Nitrobacter winogradskyi Nb-255: one gene and its partner. The protein of the gene in region 1 interacts with the protein of each later gene in a pairwise test. Links are inferred from orthologs where the notes say so. Each region holds a gene or a part of one and is shown in the gene's direction. Other genes may lie near its edges. The genes, in order: NWI_RS01675 and ccmE.

What was found.
Region 2: the proteins of NWI_RS01675 (region 1) and ccmE interact in binary tests that used the Escherichia coli proteins (3 or more experiments, as listed by UniProt). The link is inferred for Nitrobacter winogradskyi Nb-255 from one-to-one orthologs.

The regions. Positions count from the first base shown.
Region 1 is NC_007406.1:353,138-360,909, reverse strand. What follows is about bases 2,898-5,638. They hold NWI_RS01675 (heme ABC transporter permease), read left to right. Parts: upstream 2,898-3,772; coding sequence 3,773-4,504; downstream 4,505-5,638. Other genes in these bases: NWI_RS01660 (septation protein A), read right to left, coding at 5,326-5,638; NWI_RS01665 (DsbE family thiol:disulfide interchange protein), read left to right, coding at 4,686-5,279; ccmD (heme exporter protein CcmD), read left to right, coding at 4,510-4,689; ccmB (heme exporter protein CcmB), read left to right, coding at 3,009-3,677; ccmA (heme ABC exporter ATP-binding protein CcmA), read left to right, coding at 2,898-2,935. In the rest of the region: aconitate hydratase AcnA, read right to left, coding at 1-2,107; more of ccmA, read left to right, coding at 2,333-2,897; more of NWI_RS01660, read right to left, coding at 5,639-5,928; signal recognition particle-docking protein FtsY, read right to left, coding at 6,039-6,986; NWI_RS01650 (RluA family pseudouridine synthase), read left to right, coding at 7,017-7,772. UniProt on the Escherichia coli protein: Required for the export of heme to the periplasm for the biogenesis of c-type cytochromes.
Region 2 is NC_007406.1:1,294,911-1,302,907, forward strand. The notes cover bases 2,061-5,026. They hold ccmE (cytochrome c maturation protein CcmE), read left to right. Parts: upstream 2,061-3,282; coding sequence 3,283-3,771; downstream 3,772-5,026. Other genes in these bases: ccmI (c-type cytochrome biogenesis protein CcmI), read left to right, coding at 2,145-3,248; NWI_RS06170 (heme lyase CcmF/NrfE family subunit), read left to right, coding at 3,768-5,026. In the rest of the region: NWI_RS06150 (RT0821/Lpp0805 family surface protein), read left to right, coding at 1-332; NWI_RS06155 (hypothetical protein), read left to right, coding at 591-1,982; more of NWI_RS06170, read left to right, coding at 5,027-5,753; NWI_RS06175 (cytochrome c-type biogenesis protein), read left to right, coding at 5,806-6,324; NWI_RS06180 (Do family serine endopeptidase), read left to right, coding at 6,509-7,997. UniProt on the Escherichia coli protein: Heme chaperone required for the biogenesis of c-type cytochromes. Transiently binds heme delivered by CcmC and transfers the heme to apo-cytochromes in a process facilitated by CcmF and CcmH.

The DNA.
Region 1 (7,772 bases):
CGCTGAGATATTGTCCGGCCGGCGACGTCAGCTTGATCGCACCGGCCGGCGAGATGTGATCGGTGGTGATCTTGTCGCCAAACATGGCCAGGATGCGCGCATCCACGATATCCTCGATCGGCTCCGGCTCCTTCTTCATGCCATCGAAGTAAGGCGGGTTCTGCACATAGGTCGAATTCATGTTCCAGCGATAGGTCTCGCTCGCAACGGTCTGGATCTTGCGCCAGTTGTCATCGCCCTTGAACACGGCGGCGTACTTCTTCTTGAAGATTCTCGAGGTCACGTACTTCTTGATGAAGGCGTTGACCTCCTTCGAGGTCGGCCAGATATCCTTAAGGTACACCGGCTTGCCGTCAGTGCCCGTGCCGAGCGGCTCGCGGCTGAGATTTTTGGTCACCGAGCCCGCCAGCGCGTAGGCGACGACCAGCGGCGGCGAGGCAAGATAATTCGCCTGCACGTCCGGCGAAACGCGGCCCTCGAAATTGCGATTGCCCGACAGAACCGCAGCGGCGACGATGCCGTTGTCGTTGACCGACTTTGAAATCTCCGGCGCCAGCGGCCCCGAATTGCCGATGCACGTGGTGCAGCCGAAGCCGACAAGATTGAAACCCACCTTGTCGAGATCCTGTTGAAGCCCGGACGCCGCGAGATATTCGGCGACCACCTGGCTGCCCGGCGCCAGCGACGTTTTCACCCAGGGCTTCGCGGCCAGCCCTTTCGCCGCAGCCTTGCGCGCCAGCAGCCCGGCGGCCATCAGCACGCTCGGATTGGATGTGTTGGTGCATGAGGTGATCGCCGCGATCACCACGTCGCCATGTCCGAGATCGAAGTTGCGGCCTTCGACCGGGAATCGCGCCCCGGCGTCGGTCTTTCTGTATTCGTCGGCGAGCGCGCCGGCGAATCCATCCGCGACCGCCGACAGCGGCTGCCGCCCCTCCGGCCGCTTCGGTCCCGCGAGCGACGACACCACCGTTCCAAGATCGAGCGCCAGCTTTTCTGTGAAGACCGGATCGGCCGAAGCGGAGCTGCGAAACAGGCCTTGCGCCTTGGCGTATTTCATCACCAGCGCGACGCGGGCCGGCGGCCGGCCGGACGTCTTGAGATAATCGATGGTCGCCGCATCGATCGGAAAGAAGCCGCAGGTCGCGCCGTATTCCGGCGCCATGTTGGCGATGGTCGCCTTGTCCGCGACCGACAGATGATCGAGGCCAGGTCCGTAGAACTCGACGAACTTGCCGACGACGCCCTGCTTGCGCAGCATCTGGGTAACGGTGAGCACGAGATCGGTGGCGGTCACCCCTTCCTTCAGCGCCCCCTTCAGCTTGAAGCCGACCACGTCGGGCAGCAGCATCGATAGCGGCTGGCCAAGCATGGCGGCTTCCGCCTCGATGCCGCCGACGCCCCACCCCAAGACGGCAAGGCCATTGACCATGGTGGTGTGGGAATCGGTGCCGAGCACCGTATCCGGATAGGCGACCTCGGTGCTGGCGGTCTTCTTGCCGATCGTCAGCCTTTCCTTTCGCGTCCACACCGTCTGCGCCAGATATTCAAGATTGACCTGATGGCAGATGCCGGTGCCGGGCGGCACCACCGCGAAATTCGAGAACGCCTTCTGTCCCCATTTCAGGAACTCGTAGCGCTCCCGGTTCTGCCTGTACTCCTCGACCACGTTGCGGGCGAACGCCTTGTTGTCGCCGAAGAAGTTCACGATCACGCTGTGGTCGATGACAAGATCGACCGGCACCAGCGGATTGATCTTCTCAGGCTTGCCGCCGAGATTCTGCATCGCGTTGCGCATCGCCGCGAGATCGACCACCGCGGGCACGCCGGTGAAATCCTGCATCAGAACGCGAGCCGGACGGAAGGCAATCTCGTGCTCGAGCCTGCGCTTTCTCAGCCATTTGGCGAACGCGGCGATGTCTTCCTTCTTCACCGAGCGTCCGTCCTCGTTGCGCAGCAGGTTTTCCAGCAGCACCTTCATGGAATAGGGCAGCCGGGAGATGCCCTTGAGGCCATTCTTCTCCGCGGCCGGCAGACTGTAGTAAGCGTAAGTCTTGTCTCCGACCTTGAAGGTTTTCAGGCACTTGAAGCTGTCGAGCGAAGCCATGTGAGAAATCCCGAATTAACGTCTGAGGTACCGGCCAGCAAACCAATAGGGTATTGAAACACCGCTGACGCACCAACCCCCGGGGTTTCGCTGCGGCGCGTTTTGTGCTGCATCAGTTCCAGTTTTATAGAGTCTTTCCAGATCGTCCGCCACCGCCCCTCAAATGCTTGTACCCCGCCTTTCAGCCATACACAGAAACGCGACAGTTCCGCGAACAGGACCGCCATGAGACTTTCAGGGAACGGATTGCGATGCGTCAGAGGAGGACGGGAGGTGTTCTCCGGCCTCGATGTGGCGGCGGAGTCGGGCCACGCCGTGGCGATCACCGGCCCTAACGGCGCGGGGAAAACGTCCCTGCTCCGGCTGCTCGCGGGTCTTTTGGCGATAGCGGACGGGTCGATCAGCCTTGAAGGCGGCGATCCCGAGTTGACGCTGCCGGAACAGGCGCATTACCTCGGCCATCGCGACGCCCTCAAGCCTGCGCTCACGGTCAGCGAAAACCTGTCGTTCTGGCGGGATTTCCTCGGCGGCGGGAAATCGGGCGAATCGGATGCGCTCGCGGCGGTCGGGCTCGACCATGTCGCGCATCTGCCGGCGGCCTATCTCTCGGCCGGACAGCGGCGACGGCTGTCCATCGCACGGCTCCTGGCCGTCAAGCGCCCGGTCTGGCTGCTGGACGAACCGACCTCGGCCCTCGACGTCACCGGTCAGGCCGCCTTCGCCGCGATCATGACCGGCCATCTCGCGGGCGGCGGCATCATTCTGGCCGCGACCCATACGCCGCTCGGCATCGCCGCGCGGGAACTGCGGATCGGAGGCGCGGCATGAGGTTGGCTCCAATCCACATGCGACGAGCCTTGCCCCTCCTTCCCTCGTGGGAAAGAAGAAAAGGGTCCTCTTCATGACCGCCCTCGCCGCCGTGATCCGCCGGGATGTGCGCGTCGCGCTGCGCGTCGGCGGCGGCGCGCTGATCGGGGTGCTGTTTTTCCTGACCGTCGTGGTGCTGATGCCGTTCGCGGTCGGCCCCGATCTCGCGCTCCTGAAAAAACTCGGGCCCGCGATTCTCTGGCTCGGCGCGCTGCTGGCGAGCCTGCTGACGCTCGATCGCCTGTTCACCGCCGATCACGATGATGGTTCGCTTGACCTGATCGTCATGGGCCGCACGCCGCTCGAACTCGTCTGCGCCGCGAAGGCGCTGGCGCACTGGCTGGCCGTAGGGTTGCCGCTGGTCGCCGCGACGCCCGTGCTGGGGTTGCTGCTCAACCTGGACGCCGTCGCGACCGGTGCCGTGGCGCTGACGCTCCTTGCGGGAACGCCGGCGCTCACCTTCACGGGAATGGTCGGCGCCGCCCTCGCCGTCGTCCTGCGCCGCGGCGGGCTGCTGCTCTCGGTGCTGGTGCTTCCGCTGTCGATCCCGGTTCTGATTTTCGGCGTCGCCGCTTCCAATGCCGCGATGTCCGGACCATCGCCGTTCGGCACTCCGTTCTCGATTCTGTGCGCGCTGTCGCTGGCGAGCCTGGTCATCGGTCCGTTCGCCGCCGCCTCAAGCCTGCGGCACGGGCTGGATTGAGGCGCTTGATGCAGCCAATCAATTTTTGCTCAAGGAGGAAACCGGACGCAAATCCGCATTGCCTGCGGTAGCTCCGGCGACTATCAGTGGTGCCCATGTCGTTGATTGACCTCGCCAACCCCTCCCGGTTTCTCACGCTTGCCGGCCGGATTCTGCCGTGGCTCGTGGCGGTCACCGCGCTCGTGCTCGCGGTCGGCCTCTACCAGTCCGCCATCGCGCCCGATGACTATCAGCAGGGCGCGACCGTGAAGATCATGTTCATCCACGTTCCGAATGCGTGGCTGTCGATGTTCGTGTGGGGCGTGATGAGCGTCGCGGCGCTGGGCACGCTGGTGTGGCGGCATCCGCTGGCCGACGTCGCGGCCAAGACCGCAGCGCCGATCGGCGCGGCCTTCACATTTCTCGCGCTGCTGACGGGATCGCTGTGGGGCCGACCGATGTGGGGCACCTATTGGGAATGGGATGCGCGGCTGACCTCGGTTTTGATCCTGTTCCTGATGTATCTTGGCCTGATGGCGCTATGGCGCGCGGTCGAGGATCCGTCGCGCGCCGCGCGCGCCGCCGCGGTGCTGACGCTGGTCGGCTCGGTCAACATTCCCATCATCAAGTTCTCGGTCGACTGGTGGAATACGCTGCATCAGCCGGCCTCGGTGGTGCGCATGGGCGGCTCGACGCTCGACCGCGCCTTCCTGATTCCCCTCGTGGTGATGGCGATCGGCTTCACCCTGCTGTTCCTGACGCTGCATATCGCGGCGATGCGGAATGAAATCCTGCGCCGGCGCGTGCGCACCTTGCAGATGCTGCAAGCCAGCAAATCGGTGGCGTGACAATCATGGCGCTCGGTCCCTATGCCTCATTCATCGTGACATCCTACGTGTCGGTCGCAGCCGTGGTTGTCGCGCTCATTGTCTGGGTGATCATGGATTACCGCCGTCAGAAGGCGCGCCTGCGCGGCCTTGAAGCCGCGGGCGCGGTCAGGCGATCGGGACGCAGCGCAGCGGAGGTTCAATGACCGACCCTGAGCCGCCCGCCGCCGCGCCGAAACGGCGCTGGCTGATGGCGCTGCCGCTCGTGCTCTTTGCCGCGCTGGCGCTCCTGTTCTGGTTCCGGCTCGGCGACCGCGACATTTCGCGAATCCCCTCGGCGCTGATCGGCCGCGCCGCGCCCCAGATCCCGCTGCCGCCACTGTCCGGCCTCATGGCGGACGGCAAGCCGGTGCCGGGGATCGACCCCGCGACCTTCGTGGGCAAGGTCAGCCTGGTCAACGTCTGGGCGTCCTGGTGCGTCCCCTGCCATAGCGAGGCGCCGCTGCTGACCGAGTTCGCCAAGGACCGGCGCGTGCAATTCGTCGGCATCAACTACAAGGACGCCTCCGACAACGCCCGCCGCTTCCTCGGCCGCTACGGCAACCCGTTCGATGTCGTCGGCGTCGACAGCAATGGCCGGGCCTCCATCGAATGGGGCGTCTACGGCGTGCCCGAGACCTTCGTGGTCGCGCGGGACGGCACCATCGCCTACAAGCTGGTCGGGGAAATCACCCCTGAGAACATCGAAGCGGTGCTGAAGCCGGAAATCGAAAAGGCCCTGAAAGCGGGCTCCTGATCCAGCCCCGTTCGTCTTTCCGGCCGGCCAGCTTATAGGCAAGTCATCAGTTCTTGCTGACATCCCCTTCCCGGGCATCGCTGGCTTCCAGAGTGGCCGGCTCCAGATGATGGCGCCGGGTCAGCGGCATCTGCATCATGGCGAAGATCATGGTGAGCGGGACCGCTCCGAAAACCTTGAAATTGACCCAGAAGTCCGTGCTCTGGGTCCGCCAGACGAATTCGTTCAGGACGGCCATCGCCGCAAAGAACAGCGCCCAGCGCAGCGTCAACAGCCGCCAGCCGCGCGGCGTCAGGTTGAACACCTGATCGAACATGATCGCGATGAAGGAGCGGCCGAACAGCAATCCGCCGCCGAGCACCGCCGCGAACAGGGCATAGATGATGGTGGGCTTCACCTTGATGAAGGTCTCATCATGCAGAACCAGCGTCAGCGTACCGAACACGATGACGATGACCGCCGTCACCAGCGCCATCAGCGGGATATGTCGCGTCACCGCATAGGACGCGATCATCGCCGCCACGATCGCCACCATGAACGCGGCCGTTGCCACGAACAGCCCGAACTTCGCATTGGCGGCGAAGAACACCAGCAGCGGACCGAGTTCGGTCGCGAGCTTGAATAGCGGGTGCGGTTGCGACTTGTTCATCATCCTGCCTGTTATGACCGGCTTTATCCGCAACAGCGGATGAAGCCGGTGTTTCGCGCGGTTTCGGTAGTCCCGGCATGCCCGCCCGTGGGGTTCGGGCACGATAAAAACTAATGCTCGATCCCCGCGACCGCCCGCGCGAAATCGCCTGCCGTAAACGGCGCGAGGTCGTCCACTCCTTCGCCGACGCCGATGAAGTGCACGGGCAGCTTATGCTTCTCCGCGAGCGCCACCAGAATGCCGCCGCGCGCCGTGCCGTCCAGCTTGGTCATCACCAGCCCGGTGACGCCGGCGGTGCGATGAAACGCCTCGACCTGCGACAGCGCGTTCTGTCCGACCGTGGCGTCGAGCACGAGCAACACGACATGCGGAGCCGACGAATCGACCCTGCGGATGACGCGAACCATCTTTTCCAGTTCGTTCATCAGCTCCGCCTTGTTCTGCAGGCGGCCCGCGGTGTCGATCAGCAGCACGTCGCTGTTCTGGTTTCGCGCCTCGGTCAGCGCGTTGAACGCCAGGCTCGCGGAATCCGATCCTTGCGCGCCCGCGATCACCGGCGATCCGGTTCGCTCGCCCCAGACCTTCAACTGGTCGATCGCCGCGGCGCGAAACGTGTCGCCGGCCGCCATCATCACCTTGCGCCCCTCGGCGGACAACTTCGCCGCCAGCTTGCCGATGGTCGTAGTCTTGCCGGAGCCGTTGACGCCGACCACCAGAATAACGAACGGCTTGACCGTTTCGTCGATGATCAGCGGCCGCGCCACCGGAGCGAGGACTTTTTCCACTTCGGTCGCGACGACGGCCTTCACCTCGTCGGCGGAGATCGCCTTGTCATAGCGTCCCTCGCCGACCGCCTCCGCGATGCGTTCGGCGACCGCGGTTCCGAGGTCGGCGCGCAGCAGGACGTCCTCGATATCATCGAGCATGGCGCGGTCGAGCTTGCGCTTGGTGACGAGATCGGCCACCGCCGTCCCGAGCGAAGCGGAAGTCCGCTTGAGGCCGCCGGACAGCCTGCGCCACCAGCTCTGTTTCGGTTGATCCTCGGAACTGTCACTCATCGTGGAGGTGTGTTAGCCGTTTCGACGATCATGCCGCAACCGGAAATAAAGCGAACCGTCGATACGGCCCAGCCGACGCCGGAGGAGATCCAGGCCCGCGTCCTCCACCGCGACGGGCTGATGCTGGTGATCGACAAGCCCGCGGGCATCGCCGTCCATCGCGGCCCCAAGGGCGGCGCCAATCTCGAAGCGTCGTTCGACGCGCTGCGGTTCGGCCTGCCGCGGCCGCCGGTGCTGGCCCATCGGCTGGACCGCGACACCTCGGGCTGTCTGGTGCTCGGGCGGCACCGCAAGGCGACGGCTTCGCTCGGCCTGCTGTTCAAGCACGGCAAGATTTCAAAGACCTACTGGGCCGTGGTCGAAGGCGGCCCGAGCGAGGATGAGGGCGCCATCGATATTCCACTGGGGCGGCTGAACGAAGAACGCGGCTGGTGGCAGAAGCCGGATCCGAACGGGCTGCCGTCGACCACGAAATGGAAAGTGCTGGGGCGATCCTCTCCTGACACCTCCACCGTTTCCGGAGCAGGAGTTCAGTTGACCTGGTTGTCGCTGGAACCGCTTACCGGCCGCACTCATCAACTGCGCGTCCATTGCGCGGCGATGGGCTGGCCGATCGTCGGCGACAACATCTACGGAACCCAGGCCAGTTTACGCCGTTCGCGGAACGAACAATACGTCCCGCGCCTCGACGAGCCGGGCCTGCATCTGCATGCACGCCAGATCGCGATTCCGCTGTCGAGGAACAAGCCTCCCGTGGTGGTCACCGCGCCCGCGCCCGCGCATTTG
Region 2 (7,997 bases), 940 kb from region 1 along the record:
GCTTCTGGGAAGGGGCCACCGGTCCCGCGACAGCCGCGGCGCTGGGTGGATTGATTGGACCGAAACTCGGTTCCGCCCTGGATGACAACGACCGTCGGCTGGCCTATCAGGCGCAGATCGATGCGCTTGAGCGTGGCGCGCCGGGCGCGCCGATTACCTGGCGCAATCCGGATAGCGGCCGTCACGGCAATATCGTCGCCGGACCGGAATATGAGGTGGAGGGTGCGACATGCCGCGGCTATTCCCACACCGTCACGATTGCCGGTCAACTCCAGACCGTGCGCAGAACCGCTTGCCGGAACGCTGACGGACGCTGGACCGCGACCGGCTGATTGTAAGGCCGCAAAATTTGAATCAAATCAAAGCCTCACTGACCAGCATTCAAGCATGGAATGAGTCCTCCCCGCTCCCTGATGAAATGCGAAGCGGGATCGCGTTTCTGATTTGACGTATTTTCTTGGCGCGAGCCGTTATCCCGTTGTCTCGAAACTCCTCCGGCCCGGCGCAACGCATCCTTAAGACCGCGTCTGATATGAGGCGCTACGGGCTTTCCGGTGTCCGCGCGATCGTTCGCGTGAAGATGTGCGTGCATGGACCAGACCTCGATCGAACGGCTGAAGGACTACCTTGCGCAGCTTCCGCCGAAATCGCAGGCGTTGTTGATGCGGGAGTTCGAGCGCGCGGTGGAGCGCGGCGAAGACGCTGCGGTCGCGAACCTCGTTCTCGGGGAGCTGCGCCGGATTGACCCCCAATCGGGTGACAGCGAGCAGCGGAGTGAAGACCCGGTCCGGCATCTGTTCCGTCCCCTCGATCCGTTTCTCGTGGAAGACAATGTCGTGCCGCGCTCCGGCCAGATCCGGCGCAACTCGCTCGTGCCGGTCTGGCGTTGGCTGGCGCGCGAGGGCGCGCCGGATGACGCGCGCGCGTTCGAGGCCGTGCTGGCGGCTGAGGCCGGATCGGCATCCGGGATCGAGACGGCGGCACGGGTTTTCCAGCCGGTGGCGGCAGCCGCCATCCTGCGAATCCTTACGGATAGTTCCGGCATCAACCGCCAGCGGACGCTTGGCCGCATCAGCGCTCCCGGCGTCATTGAAGATCTGCCCGCGATCGCGGCGGTTCTGCACGCGCGCGAAGCCCTCGACACCCTGAATATTCGGCTGCCTGGTTTTCTGCCTGTCTTCGGCGAGCCGCAGATCGCCTCCCTGATGACGGCGCTCAATGTTCCTTCCCTGCAAACGCCGGCGGCCTTGCCGTTTGCGTTGTCGCTGGTGATGCAGCGCCTGTCGGCACCGTGGCAGATCATCCGCCTCGCGGTTCAGGTCGCGGGGTCGGACGATGAGATACGCGTGGCGGCGACGCCTTATGGCGTGGCCGTCAAGATGGCGCTCGACGATCTGTCGCAGACGTCGGCCGTTCTGCGGGCCGATATCCGGCGCGGCCGGTTCGAGAATGTCTCCCGGCACTTGAAGACCTTGCACGACGGTGTTCGCGGGCTAAGGACCGAGCTTGATATCCGAACCGATTCCGGCTGGGGGCGTCAGCTCGCGGCGATCAGGGTCGATATTTCCGAGGTTCTGCAATCGGAGATCGAAGGCGTCGCCGGCCGTGTGCGGCGTATTTTGCGTCAGCGGCCCGACAAGGACATTCCAGCCGGCGCAAAACTCGACTCGATCGAGGTCGAGGAAACCGCCGCGTTGATCGATTTTGTCGCGGTATGCCGGACCTACGCCAGCGAACTGGCCATCAACGAAGTCACGACGCGCACCTATTCGGACTTGCAGCATTACGTCGAGAGGACCTCCGAAACCCTTGTCGAAGCGCTTCGCAACGGCGATGAGCGCGTGCGGGCGTTCCGGCAGCAGCAGGTCAAGGCGGTGATCCGTTTTTGCGAGGTTCTGTTCGGCCGGGATTACTCGTCGCTGATGAGCCGGGCGGCGGACCACGCGCTCACGGCCGAACGCAAATCGTCGCGGGCAGGGTGAGCGGGCGTCCGTGTTTCCGATAAACGCTATTAAATCATGCGGTTGTGGATGTTTACCGTCAATTGTGCCGCAATTGTCAATTGCGTCCGTATTCCAGTCGTGATGTAACCCGGCCGTCGAACGGCCGCTCCCGGCGCCGCTACCAGATGGAACCCTGATGAGATGACGGTGTGGTTTGTGTTCGCGCTGATGACCGCCGGTGCGGCTTTCGCGGTGCTGTGGCCGCTCGGTCGGTCAGGCAGTCGGCGAACCTCGGGCGGCAGCGAGACCACGGTTTACCGCGACCAACTGGCCGAGGTCGGGCGCGATGCCGCCGCCGGCCTGATCGGCGAGGCGGAGGCGGCTGCGGCGCGGGTCGAGATCGGGCGCCGGCTTCTGGAAGCGGCTGACGCGGAACGTCATCAGCCGCAGGATTCGAAACTCTGGCTGCGCCGTGCGGTGGCGGTGGTCGCGCTGGCGGGAATCCCGTTGCTGGCGTTCGCGACCTACCTCCCTCTGGGATCGCCGCAAATGCCCGATTTCCCCCTCGCGGCGCGCATTCAAACCGCCGATGCGTCGCAATCCCTCGACAGCCTCGTGGCGCGTGTCGAATCGCACCTGGAGAAGAATCCCGGCGACGGCCGGGGCTGGACCGTACTGGCGCCGATACTCGCGAAGCTCGGCCGCTTCGACGACGCGGCGCGCGCCTATCGCAACGTGATCACGTATGAGGGCGAGACCGCGCCGCGCCGCGCCGATCTCGGGGCGGCGATCGCGGGGGCGGCCAACGGCATCGTCACCGCCGAGGCGAAGAAGGAGTTCGAGCGGGCGCTCGCCCTGAACCCGCAGGAGGCGAAGGCGCGCTTTTTCCTTGGAATGGCCGCGCAGCAGGACGGCCGCAGCGCCGACGCCATGAAGATCTGGAAAGCCCTGCTGGCCGATGCGCCTGCGGATGCGGAATGGCGCGTGACCGTGCAGGAGGCGCTGGCGCAGCTCGGGGACGGCGCGCCTCGCCCGACGGAAGAAGCGGTGGCCGCGGCGAGCGACATGAACGAAGCGGATCGCTCCGCGATGATCCACACGATGGTCGACCGGCTGGCGGCGCGCCTGAAGCAGGACGGCAACGATGTCGAGGGATGGCTGCGCCTCGCCCGCGCCTATATGGTGCTCAATCAGCCGGAGAAGTCGCGCGCCGTGCGCGATGACGCGCGCCGCGCGCTCGGGCGGAATGAAGCAGGGTTGCGCCAGCTCAACGAAGGGTTCAAGGCGCTCGGGATAGACGGATGATCGAGGTATTTGCTTTGCGCGCAGGTGGTGAAACATGACTCGCAAGCAGCGGCGCTTGACGATGATCGGCGGAGCGCTCGTGGTGCTCGGCATCGCGGCCGCGCTGGTGCTTAATGCCCTGCGCGATTCCATCGTGTTTTTCTCGACGCCGATGATGGTGTCGGAGAAGCATATTCAGCCGGGGCAACGCTTTCGGCTAGGCGGGCTGGTGCAGACCGGTTCGCTGGTCCGCGGTGACAATCTCGCCGTTTCATTCAGGGTGTCTGACGGGAGCGCCACCCTCCCGGTGAGTTACAAGGGCATTCTGCCTGATCTGTTCCGCGAGGGGCAGGGGGTGGTCGCCGAGGGCGCGCTTGATAATTCGGGTGTGTTCCAGGCCGACACCGTGCTGGCCAAGCACGACGAGACCTACATGCCGAAAGAGGTCGCGGATGCCTTGAAGAAGCAGGGGCATTGGAAGGACGATTATGGCGCGCAGCCCGGAGCCGCTGAAGCTTCTAGCAAGCAGGAGGTGTCGCAATGATCGCCGAGGCCGGGCATTTCGCGCTGGTGCTGGCGCTCGGGCTCGCGCTGATCCAGTCCGTGGTTCCGATCATCGGCGCAAGACTGCACGACGGCGCGTTGATGAACGTGGCGCGCTCGACCGCGCTGGCGCAATTGCTGTTTGTCGCCGCTTCGTTTTTCGCGCTTGCGACGCTGTACGTGGTTTCCGATTTCTCGGTCCTCAACGTCTTCCAGAATTCCCACTCGCTGAAGCCGATGATCTACAAGATCACCGGCGTCTGGGGCAATCACGAAGGCTCCATGCTGTTGTGGGTGACGATCCTCGCTTTGTTCGGCGGGCTGGTCGCGGCGTTCGGCAATAATCTTCCGCTGACGCTGCGCGCCCATGTGCTGGCGGTGCAGGGCTGGGTCGCGACCGCGTTCTACCTGTTCATCCTGCTGACATCGAATCCGTTCACGCGGATCGCCAGCCCGCCGATGGAGGGGCGCGATCTCAATCCTGTGCTGCAGGATATCGGGCTCGCGGTACACCCGCCGATGCTTTATCTCGGCTATGTCGGCTTCTCCATCGCGTTCTCCTTCGCGGTCGCCGCCCTGATCGAAGGCCGCATCGACGCAGCCTGGGCGCGCTGGGTGCGGCCATGGACGCTGGTGGCGTGGATTTTCCTCACCCTCGGAATCGCGATGGGATCGTACTGGGCCTATTACGAACTCGGCTGGGGTGGCTGGTGGTTCTGGGATCCGGTCGAGAACGCCTCGCTGATGCCGTGGCTGGCGGGAACGGCGCTGCTGCATTCCTCGGTGGTGATGGAAAAGCGCAACGCGCTGAAAGTATGGACCATCCTGCTCGCGATCCTGACGTTCTCGCTGTCGCTGCTCGGCACCTTTTTGGTGCGTTCGGGCGTGCTGACGTCAGTCCATGCCTTTGCTACCGACCCGACGCGCGGCGTCTTCATCCTGCTGATCCTCTGCACCTTCATCGGCGGCAGCCTCACCTTGTTTATCTGGCGTGCGTCCACTCTGAAGCAGGGCGGCTTGTTCGCGCCGGTCTCGCGCGAAGGCGCGCTCGTGCTCAACAACCTGTTCCTGACCACGGCCTGCGCCACCGTGTTCGTCGGCACGTTGTATCCGCTGGCGCTCGAGGTCATCACCGGCAACAGGATTTCGGTCGGAGCGCCGTTCTTCAACCTGACGTTCGCGCCCTTGTTCGTCCCGCTGCTGATCGCGGTGCCGTTCGGCCCGCTGCTGGCGTGGAAGCGCGGTGATCTGCTCGGTGCCTCTCAACGGCTGATCGCCGCCGGGGTCGGCAGCGTGATCGCCGTGGCCGTGCTGTGGGCATGGACGCGTGGCGGCAGCACCTTCGCGCCGCTGGCGATCGGACTGGCGGTGTTCGTGATTATCGGCGCTCTCTGTGATCTCGCCGAGCGCGTCAACCTGTTTCGTGCGTCGCTGCCGGTTTCCCTGCGCCGCGCGAAAGGATTGCCTCGTTCGGCGTGGGGCACGGTTTTCGCCCATGCCGGCCTCGGGGTAGCCTTGATCGGCATCGTCTGCGAAACCACCTGGAATACCGAATACATCGCCTCGATGAAGATCAACGACGTGGCGCGGGTCGGTGGCTACAGTCTGACGTTCGAGGGTACGACGCAGCATCAGCGATCCAACTATCGCGAAGATATCGCGCGCTTCACCGTCAGTCGGGACGGGCAGCCGATCGCGGTCATGATGCCCTCCAAGCGTAACTTCACGACGCGCGCGGCTTCGACCACGGAAGCGGCGCTGCTGACGCGTGGCGCGAGCCAGCTCTACATCTCGCTCGGTGAAGCCACCGCCGATGGGTCGATCGCGGTGCGCATCTATCACAAGCCTATGGTGTTGCTGATCTGGTTCGGTCCGGTCCTGATGGCCTTCGGCGGCGTGCTGTCGCTGTCAGACCGGCGCTTGCGGGTCGGTGCGCCGAAACCGGCGAAGGCCGGCTGGCGCACGCTCCAGCCGGCGGAGTAAGGCTGCCATGCGTGAACTCGTACAAACCCTGTCGTCGTTGTGCGGACGGTGCATGGCGTGGAACAGGTTCCTGCCTGTTCTCGGCGCGATCCTTTGTTTTGGGCTCTTGGCGGTGTCTTCCGCTCATGCGGTGCAGCCGGACGAGGTCATGACCGACCCCGCTCAGGAAGCGCGCGCGCGCGACCTGTCGCGCGGGTTGCGCTGCATGGTGTGCCAGAACCAGTCGATCGACGATTCCTCGGCGCCGCTGGCGCGGGATCTCCGTCTGCTGGTGCGGGAGCGGATCGCCGCCGGCGACAGCAATCAGCAGGTGCTAGATTTTCTGGTGGCCCGTTATGGCGACTACGTTCTGCTGAAGCCGCCTTTTGAGACGAGTACGCTGCCGCTCTGGCTTCTGACTCCGCTGCTTCTGGCCGGCGGCGGACTGGCGCTGTGGGGATACAGCCGGCGGCGGTCAAAAGCGGTGAAGGCCGCTCAGGAGGCTCCACCGCGTTTGAGCGAGGAAGAAGAAGCCCGGCTCGCGAAACTGGTGGCGATCGAACGCGCCGCCGGCGAGGAGTCGAAGGCTTGAGCCGATAACCGGTTTTCGATCCGCGACCTCGTGATGTGTGCGCCAAACCGCCGCACGAGGCGTTTGCTGTTGTTACGAAACATTAATTTCTTGGTCAGCGCGCGGTAAGGTGCGAATACCCATCTTCAGGGACATGAAGTGCCGGTTTTCGGCACTATATCAAACCTGTCTTTTGGAGATCCGCATGACCGACCTGCCGTCTTCCCAGTTAAAGCCCATTCGTTCTGGGGTCACCGCGCGCAGGTTCGCGTTGATGGCGTCTGTCGTCGCGGGTGTTGGCGTAGCCGCTTACGGGCTAAGCCCTTCCGCAGACAAGGCCGAGTTCTTCATAAGTCCCGCTTATGCGCAGGTCAACACCGACGTGAGCAAGGTCGCGCAGCCGATCGGCTTTGCCGACATCGTCGAGCGGGTGAAGCCGTCGGTAATTTCGGTCAAGATCCGTATGAAGGACAGGGCGGTGGCCAGCGGGGACGATTCGCCGTTCCAGCCGGGCTCGCCCATGGAGCGGTTTTTCCGCCGCTTTGGCGGACCGGATGGCCTACCGCCAGGAATGCGCGGCCGGCGCGGTCCTGGCCTCGTGACAGGGCAGGGCTCCGGCTTCTTCATCTCGGCTGATGGGTATGCTGTGACCAACAACCATGTCGTCGACGGCGCGGACAAGGTCGAAGTCACGACCGACGACGGCAAGACCTACACCGCCAAGGTGATCGGGGCTGATCCGCGCACGGACATTGCCCTGATCAAGGTCGAGGGCGGCTCCAGTTTCCCGTTTGCGAAACTGTCGGATGACAAGGTGCGGATCGGCGATTGGGTTCTCGCGGTCGGCAATCCGTTCGGTCTTGGCGGTTCGGTGACCGCCGGCATCGTGTCGGCCAGCGGCCGTGACATTGGCACCGGCCCCTATGACGACTTCATCCAGATTGACGCCCCGGTCAACAAAGGTAATTCCGGCGGCCCGGCTTTCAACATGAAGGGCGACGTCATCGGCGTGAATACCGCGATCTATTCGCCGTCCGGCGGCAGCGTCGGCATTGCGTTCTCGATTCCCGCGAATACGGTGAAGAGTGTCGTTGCTCAGCTCAAGGACAAAGGGTCGGTGAGCCGCGGATGGATCGGCGTCCAGATCCAGCCGGTGACTTCCGACATCGCCGACAGCCTCGGTCTCAAGAAAGCCGAAGGCGCGCTGGTGGCTGAGCCGCAGGCCAACAGTCCGGCGGCCAAGGCGGGTATAAAGTCCGGCGACGTGATCACGGCCGTCAATGGTGATCCGGTCAAGGACGCGCGCGAACTGGCGCGGACCATCGGTAGCTTGGCGCCGGGAACGTCGATCAAGCTCAACGTCCTGCGCAAGGGCACGGACAAGGTCGTCAACCTGACGCTTGGCACTCTGCCCGACACCGTCGAAGCCCGAGCTGACCACTATGGCGATCGTGGCTCATCGCGCGACAACGATATTCCCAGGCTTGGTTTGACCGTTGCGCCGGCAGGATCGGTTGCGGGTGCCGGCGGGGAAGGGGTCGTCGTGGTTGACGTGGATCCGAAAAGCCCCGCGGCCGAGCGCGGGTTCAGGGAAGGCGACGTGATTTTGGAGGTCGCGGGAAAGAGCGTGTCCAGCTCCGCCGACATACGCGAGGCAATCAAGGCGGCGCGCGCGGAAGACAAGAACAGTGTTT